Regions from separate parts of the Sediminicoccus sp. KRV36 genome, predicted to be linked through region 1. Evidence: riboswitches for the same ligand, from Rfam matches in the RefSeq annotation. Region 1 holds a riboswitch; the other holds the start of a gene.

Region 1 (4,689 bases):
TGAACGCCGCACTCGAGAAAATCCAGCGCCAGATCCAATGGAACCGCCTCATCGCGGTGGTCGAGGAGCAGGCGCAGACCATGATCCGCACCGCCTTCAGCACCACGGTGCGCGAGGCGGGTGATCTTTCGGCCGGGGTCTTCGACCTCGAAGGGCGGATGATGGCGCAGGCCGTCACCGGCACGCCGGGCCATGTGAATTCCATGGCGGAGGCGGTGGGGCATTTCCTCAAGAAATTCCCGGCCCATACGATGAAGCGGGGTGATCACTACATCACCAATGACCCCTGGCTCGCCACCGGCCACCTGCATGACCTCACCGTCGTCAGCCCCGCCTTCCGCGGCGGCAAGATCGTCGGCCTCTTCGCCAATACCGCGCATATCATTGATATCGGCGGGCTCGGCATGGGGCCCGAGGGGCGCTCGGTGTTTGAGGAAGGGCTCTACATCCCCATCGTCAAATGCTTCGACCAGGGCGTGCCGAACGAGACCTTTTTCGACTTTATCCGCGTGGGTTCCCGCACGCCGGTGGAGCTGGAAGGCGATATCTACTCGCTTTGTGCCTGCAACGACGCGGGCGCCAAGCGCCTGGTCGAGATGATGGATGAATACCGGATGGAGGCGCTGGACGACCTCGCCGCCTTCATCTTCGACAGCAGCATGGCGGCCACCAAGGCCGAGATCGCGAAGCTGCCGCAGGGCGTCATCTGGCATTCCGAAATCCGCTCGGATGGCTATGAGGCGCCGGTCACGCTGCATGCCGCGCTGCGGGCCGAGGCGGGGGAGATCATCGTGGATTTCGCCGGCACGAGTGGGCTTTCCACGCGCGGCATCAATGTGCCGCCGGCCTATTGCCGCGCCTATGCCTGCTTTGGCCTGAAATGCGTGATCGCGCCGGAAATCCCCAATAACTGGGCGAGCCTTCTGCCGTTCCGGATGGAGATTCCCGAAGGCTGCATCCTCAACGCGCCACGGCCCTATCCGGTCAGTGTGCGGCACGTCATCGGGCAGTTGATTCCGGATCTGATGATGGGCTGCCTCGGCCAGGCCGTGCCGGACCGGGTGAATGCCGAAGGCTCCTCGGCCCTGTGGAACCCGCCCTTGCGCGGTGGTTCCCAGGTGAGCGGCCAGGAGGCGGAGGTGGAGGATTTCGAGATCATCACCTTCAATTCCGGCGGCACCGGCGCGCGCCCGACGAAGGATGGGCTGGACGGCATCGCCTTCCCCTCGGGCGTGCGGACCATGCCGGTGGAAGCCACGGAAAACGTGGCGCCCGTGATCTTCTGGCGGAAGGAGTTGCGCCCGGATTCCGCAGGCGCTGGCCGCACGCGCGGCGGCTTCGGGCAGATCATGGAGATCGGCGCGAAGAAGAACGCGGAATTTGCCGTGAACGCGATCTTTGACCGCGTGGCCAACCCACCCAAGGGCCGCTTCGGCGGCGGCATGGGCGCTGGTGGCTGGGTCGGGCTGGATGATGCGAATGGCACGGTGCTGCGCACCAAGGGCTTCCAGGTGATCCCGAAGGGGCGGCATTTGCTGCTGCTGCTGCCCGGTGGCGGCGGCATGGGCGACCCGAAGGAGCGTGACCCCGCGCTGGTCGCGCGTGACGTGGCGGATGGGCTGGTGAGTGCTGCGGAGGCTAAGCGCCTTTATGGGCATGACTGAGACGGCCCTCATCATCGGCGCCGGCTCAGGCCTCTCGGCTTCGCTCGCGCGCAAGCTCTCTGCCGCTGGCTGGGATTTGGCGCTGGCCGCGCGCAACACGGATAAGCTGGCACCACTCGCCACTGAAACTCGTGCCACGCTGCACGCCTGCGATGCAGCCGATGTCGAGGGTGTAGCGGCGCTGTTTGCCGGGTTGGACGCGGCGGGGCGGACGCCATCCCTGGTGATCTATAACCCGAGCTTCCGTGTGCGCGGCCCGGTGGCCTCCCTCGACCCCGAGCAGGTGCGCCGCACGCTGGAAGTCTGCGCCTTCGGGGCTTTCCTGGCCGCGCAACAGGCGGCCAGCCGCATGTTGGCGGCGGGGCGCGGCACCATCTTCTTCACCGGCGCCTCGGCCGGGGTGAAGGGCTTTCCGGAATCAGCCCCCTTCGCCATGGGCAAATTCGCGCTGCGCGGCCTCGCCGAGAGCATGGCGCGGGAGTTGCACCCCAAGAACATCCATATCTGCCATTTCGTGATTGATGGCGGCATCGCCTCGGCCACGCGCGTGGCCGCGCCAGGGGCTGATTCGCTGCTCGACCCGGACGCCATCGCCGATGCCTATCTGCATGTGCTGGCGCAGCCGCGCTCGGCCTGGAGCAGCGAGATGGCCTTGCGCCCCTGGGTCGAGAAGTTTTGACAAGCCGCGCCGGCTGACGCAGCATCCACCCATCCAAGGGGAGCCCCTTCCGCAGGGCTGAGATTCCGCGAGCGACGCGGTGACCCTTCGAACCTGATCCGGGTCATGCCGGCGAAGGGATGGGCAAAGGGCGCCGGTTTTCGAGGCTTGGGCGTCACCTTCCTTCGTGTAATTTTTCGAGGGAGATCAAAAATGCCTGACAATCTGCCACCGCAACACCCCGCCATCACCACGGGTCCCTTGCCCGCCAGCCAGAAAATCCATGTGGCGGGACAGATCCATCCCGGAATCCGCGTCGCCATGCGGCAGATCTCCGTCTCGGGCGGGGAGCCGCCTTTGCGCGTCTATGACACCTCCGGCCCCTATACCGATGCCGCGGTGCGGACCGATATCGGCCGTGGCCTGGCCCCGCATCGGCAAGACTGGATCACGGCGCGTGGCGATGTGGAGGCCATCGCGGGCCGTGCGCAGAAGCCCGAGGATGACGGCCTCAAGCCCGGCGAAGCGCGGCGCGTTCCGTTGTTCGATCGCGCTGGGCGCATGCCGCTGCGGGCCAAGCCGGGCCGCGCCGTCACGCAGTTGGCCTATGCGCGGGCCGGCATCATCACGCCCGAGATGGAATACGTCGCCATCCGCGAGAATCTTGGCCGCGCCGCCGGCCTGGGCAAGCCGCGCGATGGGCAGAGCTTCGGCGCGGAAATCCCGGATCATGTCACGCCGGAATTCGTGCGCAGCGAGATTGCCCGCGGCCGCGCCATCATCCCCGCGAACATCAACCACCCCGAGAGCGAGCCGATGATCATCGGCCGCAACTTCCTGGTGAAGATCAACGCCAATATCGGCAATTCCGCGGTGTCCTCGTCCGTCGCGGAGGAAGTGGACAAGCTCGTCTGGGCCATCCGCTGGGGCGCCGACAATGTGATGGACCTCAGCACCGGACGGAACATCCACACCACACGCGAATGGATCCTTCGCAACTCGCCCGTGCCCATCGGCACCGTGCCGATCTACCAGGCGCTGGAGAAGGTGGAGGGCCGCGCCGAGGAGCTCACCTGGGAGATCTTCCGCGACACGCTGATCGAGCAGGCCGAGCAGGGGGTGGACTACTTCACCATCCATGCCGGGGTGCGCCTGGCCTATGTGCCACTGACGGCGGAGCGGGTGACGGGGATCGTGTCACGCGGCGGTTCCATCATGGCGAAGTGGTGCCTCTCGCATCACAAGGAGAGCTTCCTCTACGAGCATTTTTCCGAAATTTGCGAGATCATGCGCGCCTATGACGTGTCCTTCTCGTTGGGGGATGGCTTGCGCCCCGGCTCCATCGCCGACGCCAATGATGCCGCGCAATTCGCCGAGCTGGAGACGCTGGGCGAGCTCACCCAGGTCGCCTGGAAGCAGGATGTGCAGGTGATGATCGAGGGCCCCGGCCATGTGCCGATGCACAAGATCAAGGTGAACATGGAAAAGCAGCTCAAGGCCTGCGGCGAGGCGCCCTTCTACACGCTCGGGCCACTCACGACCGATATCGCGCCGGGTTATGACCACATCACGAGCGGCATTGGTGCGGCGATGATCGGCTGGTTCGGCTGCGCCATGCTTTGCTACGTCACACCCAAGGAACATCTGGGCCTGCCGGATCGTGATGACGTGAAGACGGGTGTGATCACCTACAAGATCGCGGCGCATGCGGCGGATTTGGCCAAGGGGCATCCGGCGGCGCAATTGCGCGATGACGCGCTCTCCCGTGCGCGCTTCGAATTTCGCTGGCGGGATCAGTTCAACCTGGGCCTGGACCCCGAGACGGCCGAGAAATTCCACGACCAGACCCTGCCTGCCGAGGGCGCCAAGCTCGCGCATTTCTGCTCGATGTGCGGGCCGAAATTCTGCTCGATGAAAATCAGCCAGGAGGTGCGGGAGGCGGCGATGGCGCAAAAGAGCCAGGATTTCCGCAGCAATGGCGGCCAGATCTACCTGCCCCCAGTCCCGGCGGGCGAGTAGCGCGCCCTGGCCTCAGTAGCGCGGATTGCAAAGGACAAGTCCTTTGCCGGGGTTCAAGGGGCAGCGCCCCTTGCCTTCTTCACCGCCTGACGAAGCGCGCAAAGCCCAATCACCCCGGCGGTGCCGGCCACGGCACCCGCCGTAAAGGCGCCGCGCACCGCCAGTTTCGTCAGCATCACCTGGGCGCAGATCAGTTTCAGGACCATCGGTCATCTCCTCGAATACAGGCGAAATGGCCCTGAAACGCTGCGCCGCAAGTTCAGCCGCGCAGGCTCTCCACCATGGCGCCATAGACCAGGTTCTTGAACACCATCCGCGTATGCGTCCGGCTGGACGGCCCCTGTGCCA
Region 2 (4,689 bases), 1.9 Mb from region 1:
GCCCCCCGGGTGCTCAATGGGAAATGCCGGAAAGCCCCCAGGGATGGCAGGAGTGTTTCCGGCGCGGGGCAGGAATGCGCGCAGTGCATTCACGCGTGGCCGGAGGTGCTTATCCCCCGCGCCGCCTACAAGGTCCCAGGGTAGGAGCCGCCATCCAGCAGGATGCTTTGCCCCGTGGTGAAGCCCGCATGCGCCGAGCAAAGGAAGGCGGCGAAGGCGCCGAACTCCTCGGCCGTTCCGAGCCGCCCGGCCGGAATTCCGGCCACGGCACGGCGTTCCAGCTCCGCCACGTCCGCCCCGCCGCCCTTGGCCACCACATTCCAATTGCCGCGCACGCGATCCGTGTCGAAAGGGCCTGGCAAAAGATGGTTGATCGTCACGTTATTGGCCGCCACCCGGCGCGCCAGCGAAGCCAGGGCGCCGGTGAGGCCGGCCCGCGCACCATTGGAGAGCTCCAGCCGGCCGATCGGCATCTTCACCGAATAGCTGGTGATGTTCAGCACGCGCCCAAAGCGTCGCGCATTCATCGCCGGCAATACAGCGCGGATCAGCGCGATGGGCGTCAGCATGTTCGCTTCCACGGCGCGGCGCCAATCGTCCAACTCGAATTGCGAAAACTCACCCTGCGGCGGGCCGCCCGCATTGGTGATCAGGATATCAGGTTCGGGACAGGCGCTGAGCAGCGCGGCCCGGCCGGCCTCGGTCGTCACATCGCCCTGGACGGTGGTGACAGCGACGCCGGTCTCAGCGCGGATCGCCGCTGCGGTGGCTTCCAGCGCATCGCTGCCGCGCGCCGAAATCACCAGCGAAACGCCTTCGCGTGCCAAGGCAAAGGCGCAACCGCGTCCAAGCCCCTTGGAGGCCGCGCAGACAATCGCTGTGCGGCCCTTGATGCCGAGATCCATCCTGTTCTCTCCCTCTGCTGGCGGGGAGGCTAACCTAGCGGATGAGCCCCGTCATGGGGCTTGAGGCATCCGCCCTGTAGTCGCGTGGCATGCGCCCGGCGAGGAAGGCCGCCCGCCCGGCGATGACGGCATGCTTCATCGCGCCTGCCATGCGCACCGGATCCTGGGCGTGGGCGATGGCGCTGTTCAGCAAGACGGCATCGCAGCCAAGCTCCATGGCGAAAGCCGCTTCGCTCGCCGTGCCGATCCCTGCGTCCACCAGGACGGGCACCCGCGCTGCCGCCTTGATGGCGCGGATCATATAGGGATTCACGACACCCATGCCGGAACCGATCGGCGCGCCCAGCGGCATGATGGCCACGCAGCCCATTTCCTCCAGCCGCTTGGCCGCCACAGGGTCATCGGCGCAATAGACCATCACTTCAAAGCCATCGCCGATCAACGCCGCCGCCGCCTCGAAGGTCGCGGCCATGTCAGGGTAGAGAAAGGGCGGAGGACCCAGAACTTCCAGCTTTACCAGATTCCAGCCCCCCCCTTCGCGCGCCAGGCGCAATGTGCGGACGGCGTCCTGCGCGGTGAAGCAGCCGGCGGTGTTGGGCAGGTAGGTGTAGCGGTCTGGCGGCACGAAATCCTGCAGCATGGGGGCGTTGGGATCACTCAGATTGACCCGCCGCACGGCAACCGTGACGATCTCCGCCCCACTGGCAGCAATGCTGTCGCGGGTCTCCTCCAGCGATTTGTAGCGCCCCGTTCCGACGATGAGGCGAGAGTGAAAGCGCCGGCCGGCGACTTCCCAACTGTCTTCGGTCAAGGCTCAGCCACCCCCGATGAAATGCACGATCTCGATGGCATCTCCATCGGCGAGGCGCGTGGTCGTGTATTGGGAACGCGGCACGATTTCCAGGTTGCGTTCGACGGCAACCTTTCGTTCGGCGAGGCCGATCCTGGCCAGAAGATCTGTAACCGAGCTGCCTGGCGCAACCGCCAATGGCTCGCCATTCACCGTCAGGGCCAGGCCGGTATCATTTGGTTCCAAGAGGCTGGACATGGCGCGCGTCATCCCGAAGCAATGGAGGAGCCTTGCCCGGACGGGTGGATGGCGAGGCCCGGCGAACGGTCCCCTGCCCATCCCTTCGCCGGCATGACCCGGATCAGGTTCGAAGGGTCACCGCAGCCCCGCGGTATCTCAGCCCTTTGGATGAGGGCACCCCTTGGTGACTGAAACATAGGTCGCGGGCGGGCTTGCGGTCAATCATGGACGCCCGGGCACAGCCTGGTACGGCCCCGCCAGCTTCGGGGCCCGCGCTTGCCGCTGGAGTGGCATGCATGCTAGCCCGACACACTTCTGTATTTTGTGGCCATCCGGAACACCCATGAATCTCATCGCCGTCTTCAACGGCCCGAATCTCAATACACTGGGCACGCGCGAGCCAGAGAAATACGGCACGGCGACGCTGGATGATGTTGAGAATCTCTGCGCCGAAGCGGCCGAGGAACTCGGCCTTGCGATTGATTTTCGCCAGTCCAACATGGAGGGCGAATTGGTCTCCTGGATTCAGGAGTGCCGGGGGCGTGCCGCCGGGATCGTGATCAATCCTGCTGGCTACACCACAACCTCGGTTGCCATTCTCGACGCGCTGATCGCCGTCGGTCTTCCCGTGATCGAGGTCCATATCACCAATATTCATCGGCGCGAGGAGTTCCGGCAGCACAGCCTGGTCTCCAAGGCCGCCACCGGCGTGATCGCTGGCCTGGGCGTAGCGGGCTATGCGCTCGCGCTGCAGGCGATGGCGAGTCTCGTTGGCGGAAATGAGGATGAAGACGAATGACCAGCGGCATTCAGTTTGACGCGGACGCCATCCGCAAGCTGGCGGATATCCTCCGCGAAACCGATCTGACGGAGATCGAGCTCTCGGAGAAGGATTCGCGGATCCGGGTCGCCCGGATCATTCCGGCAGCACAGCCGAATTACTACGCGGCTCAGCCCGCGCCCACACCCATGCCCATGCAGGCGCCGATGCCGGCCGCAACGCCTGCGGCCGCCCCGGCCGATCCAGAAGCGATCGACCTGAAACATCCGGGCCTGGTGACATCGCCGATGGTGGGTGTCGCCTACCTCTCACCCGAGCCGGGGGCGGCGCCTTACATCAGCCTCGGCGCCAAGGTCAGCCAGGGGCAGACCGTCCTTCTGATCGAGGCGATGAAGACCTTCAACCAGATCAAGGCGACACGATCCGGCACGGTCACGCGGATCCTGGTGGATGCGGGCACGCCCGTCGAATATGGCGAACCGCTGGTGCTGGTGGAGTAGCCAATGGCTCCCGCCGCCCGCTACCCGAGGGCCAGACATTGAAGAAAATCCTGATCGCCAATCGCGGCGAAATCGCATTGCGGGTGCATCGCGCCTGTCAGGAAATGGGCATTCGCACGGTTGCCGTCCATAGCACAGCCGATGCCTCGGCCATGCATGTGCGCCTGGCCGATGAGAGCGTCTGCATCGGCCCTGCCTCGGCGCGCGACAGTTATCTGAACGTGGCGGCAATCCTCTCGGCCGCGGCCATTACCGGTGCCGATGCGATCCACCCTGGCTATGGCTTTCTCTCTGAAAATGCGCGTTTCGCCGAAATGGTGGAAGCCCATGGCCTGACCTTCATCGGACCCAGCGCGGATCACATCCACATGATGGGAGACAAGATCTCCGCCAAGGATGCGATGCGTAAACTCAATGTGCCGCTGGTGCCGGGCTCGCCCGGAGCGCTGGAAAGCTTTGAGGAGGCCCGCGCAGTCGCCGAGGTGATCAAATACCCCGTGCTGATCAAGGCGGCCGCCGGCGGCGGCGGGCGCGGCATGAAGGTCGCGCGCTCGGCCGAGGAGTTGGAAGAGGCTTGGCAGGTGGCTCGCACCGAAGCCAAGGCCGCCTTCGGCAATGACAGCGTCTACATGGAAAAATACCTCGATCGGCCGCGCCATATCGAGTTGCAGGTGCTGGCGGATACCCACGGCAATGTCGTGCATTTCGGCGAGCGCGACTGCTCCTTGCAGCGCCGCCATCAGAAGCTTGTGGAAGAGGCGGGGTCACCCGCGCTGACCGGTGCGGAGCGGGATGCGCTGGGTGCGCAGGTGACGGCGGGCCTCAGGCAGATTGGCTATCGCAATGCCGGTACGCTGGAATTTCTGTATCAGGATGGGCAATTCGCCTTCATTGAGATGAACACGCGGCTTCAGGTGGAGCATCCGGTGACGGAGATGCTGTGCGGCGTGGATCTCGTGCGGGAACAAATCCGCATCGCGGCCGGTGAGAAGCTGGGCTACGGCCAGCAGGATGTGACGTTCAACGGCCATGCCATCGAATGCCGGGTCACCGCCGAGGATCCTGAAACCTTCGCCCCCTCCCCTGGCAAGGTGACCACCTATCACGCGCCTGGTGGGCTTGGCGTGCGCGTGGATAGTGCGCTGTATTCGGGGTATTCCGTGCCTTCGCATTACGACAGCCTGGTCGCCAAGCTCATTGTCCATGCGCCAACGCGCCCTCAGGCGATTGCACGCATGCAGCGCGCCCTGGACGAGATGGTGGTGGATGGCATCCGGACCACGCTGCCCTTGCATCGCCGCATCATGGCCGATGCGGAGTTCCAGTCGGGCGACTACACGATCCATTGGCTGGAGCGTTTCGTCGCGCGCGGCCTCTGAACAGGATGCTGCCTAATCCAACGCGGCGACGGTGGTCATGGCGGGTGGGGCCTCCAGGCATTCATGCGTTAAGGCCAGGAACCGCCGCGTGCGA

Evidence for each region. A riboswitch is a leader RNA that binds a small molecule or an ion and turns the genes downstream of it on or off. The one in region 1 is predicted to bind thiamine pyrophosphate.
Region 2: it holds a riboswitch for thiamine pyrophosphate, as region 1 does, so the genes downstream of both, thiS (sulfur carrier protein ThiS) here and thiC (phosphomethylpyrimidine synthase ThiC) in region 1, are expected to answer to the same signal.

What each region holds. Positions count from the first base shown of each region.
Region 1 is NZ_CP085081.1:1,581,520-1,586,208, forward strand. It holds gene LHU95_RS07140 (hydantoinase B/oxoprolinase family protein) at 1-1,664, shown strand, start outside; gene LHU95_RS07145 (SDR family NAD(P)-dependent oxidoreductase) at 1,657-2,343, shown strand; TPP riboswitch at 2,370-2,480, shown strand; gene thiC (phosphomethylpyrimidine synthase ThiC) at 2,536-4,341, shown strand; gene LHU95_RS07155 (hypothetical protein) at 4,395-4,547, opposite strand; gene LHU95_RS07160 (serine hydrolase domain-containing protein) at 4,601-4,689, opposite strand, start outside.
Region 2 is NZ_CP085081.1:4,604,309-4,608,997, reverse strand. It holds gene LHU95_RS21930 (SDR family oxidoreductase) at 126-905, opposite strand; partial or broken gene thiS (sulfur carrier protein ThiS) at 940-1,920, opposite strand; TPP riboswitch at 2,017-2,127, opposite strand; gene aroQ (type II 3-dehydroquinate dehydratase) at 2,279-2,734, shown strand; gene accB (acetyl-CoA carboxylase biotin carboxyl carrier protein) at 2,731-3,216, shown strand; gene accC (acetyl-CoA carboxylase biotin carboxylase subunit) at 3,255-4,595, shown strand; gene LHU95_RS21900 (antibiotic biosynthesis monooxygenase) at 4,608-4,689, opposite strand, start outside.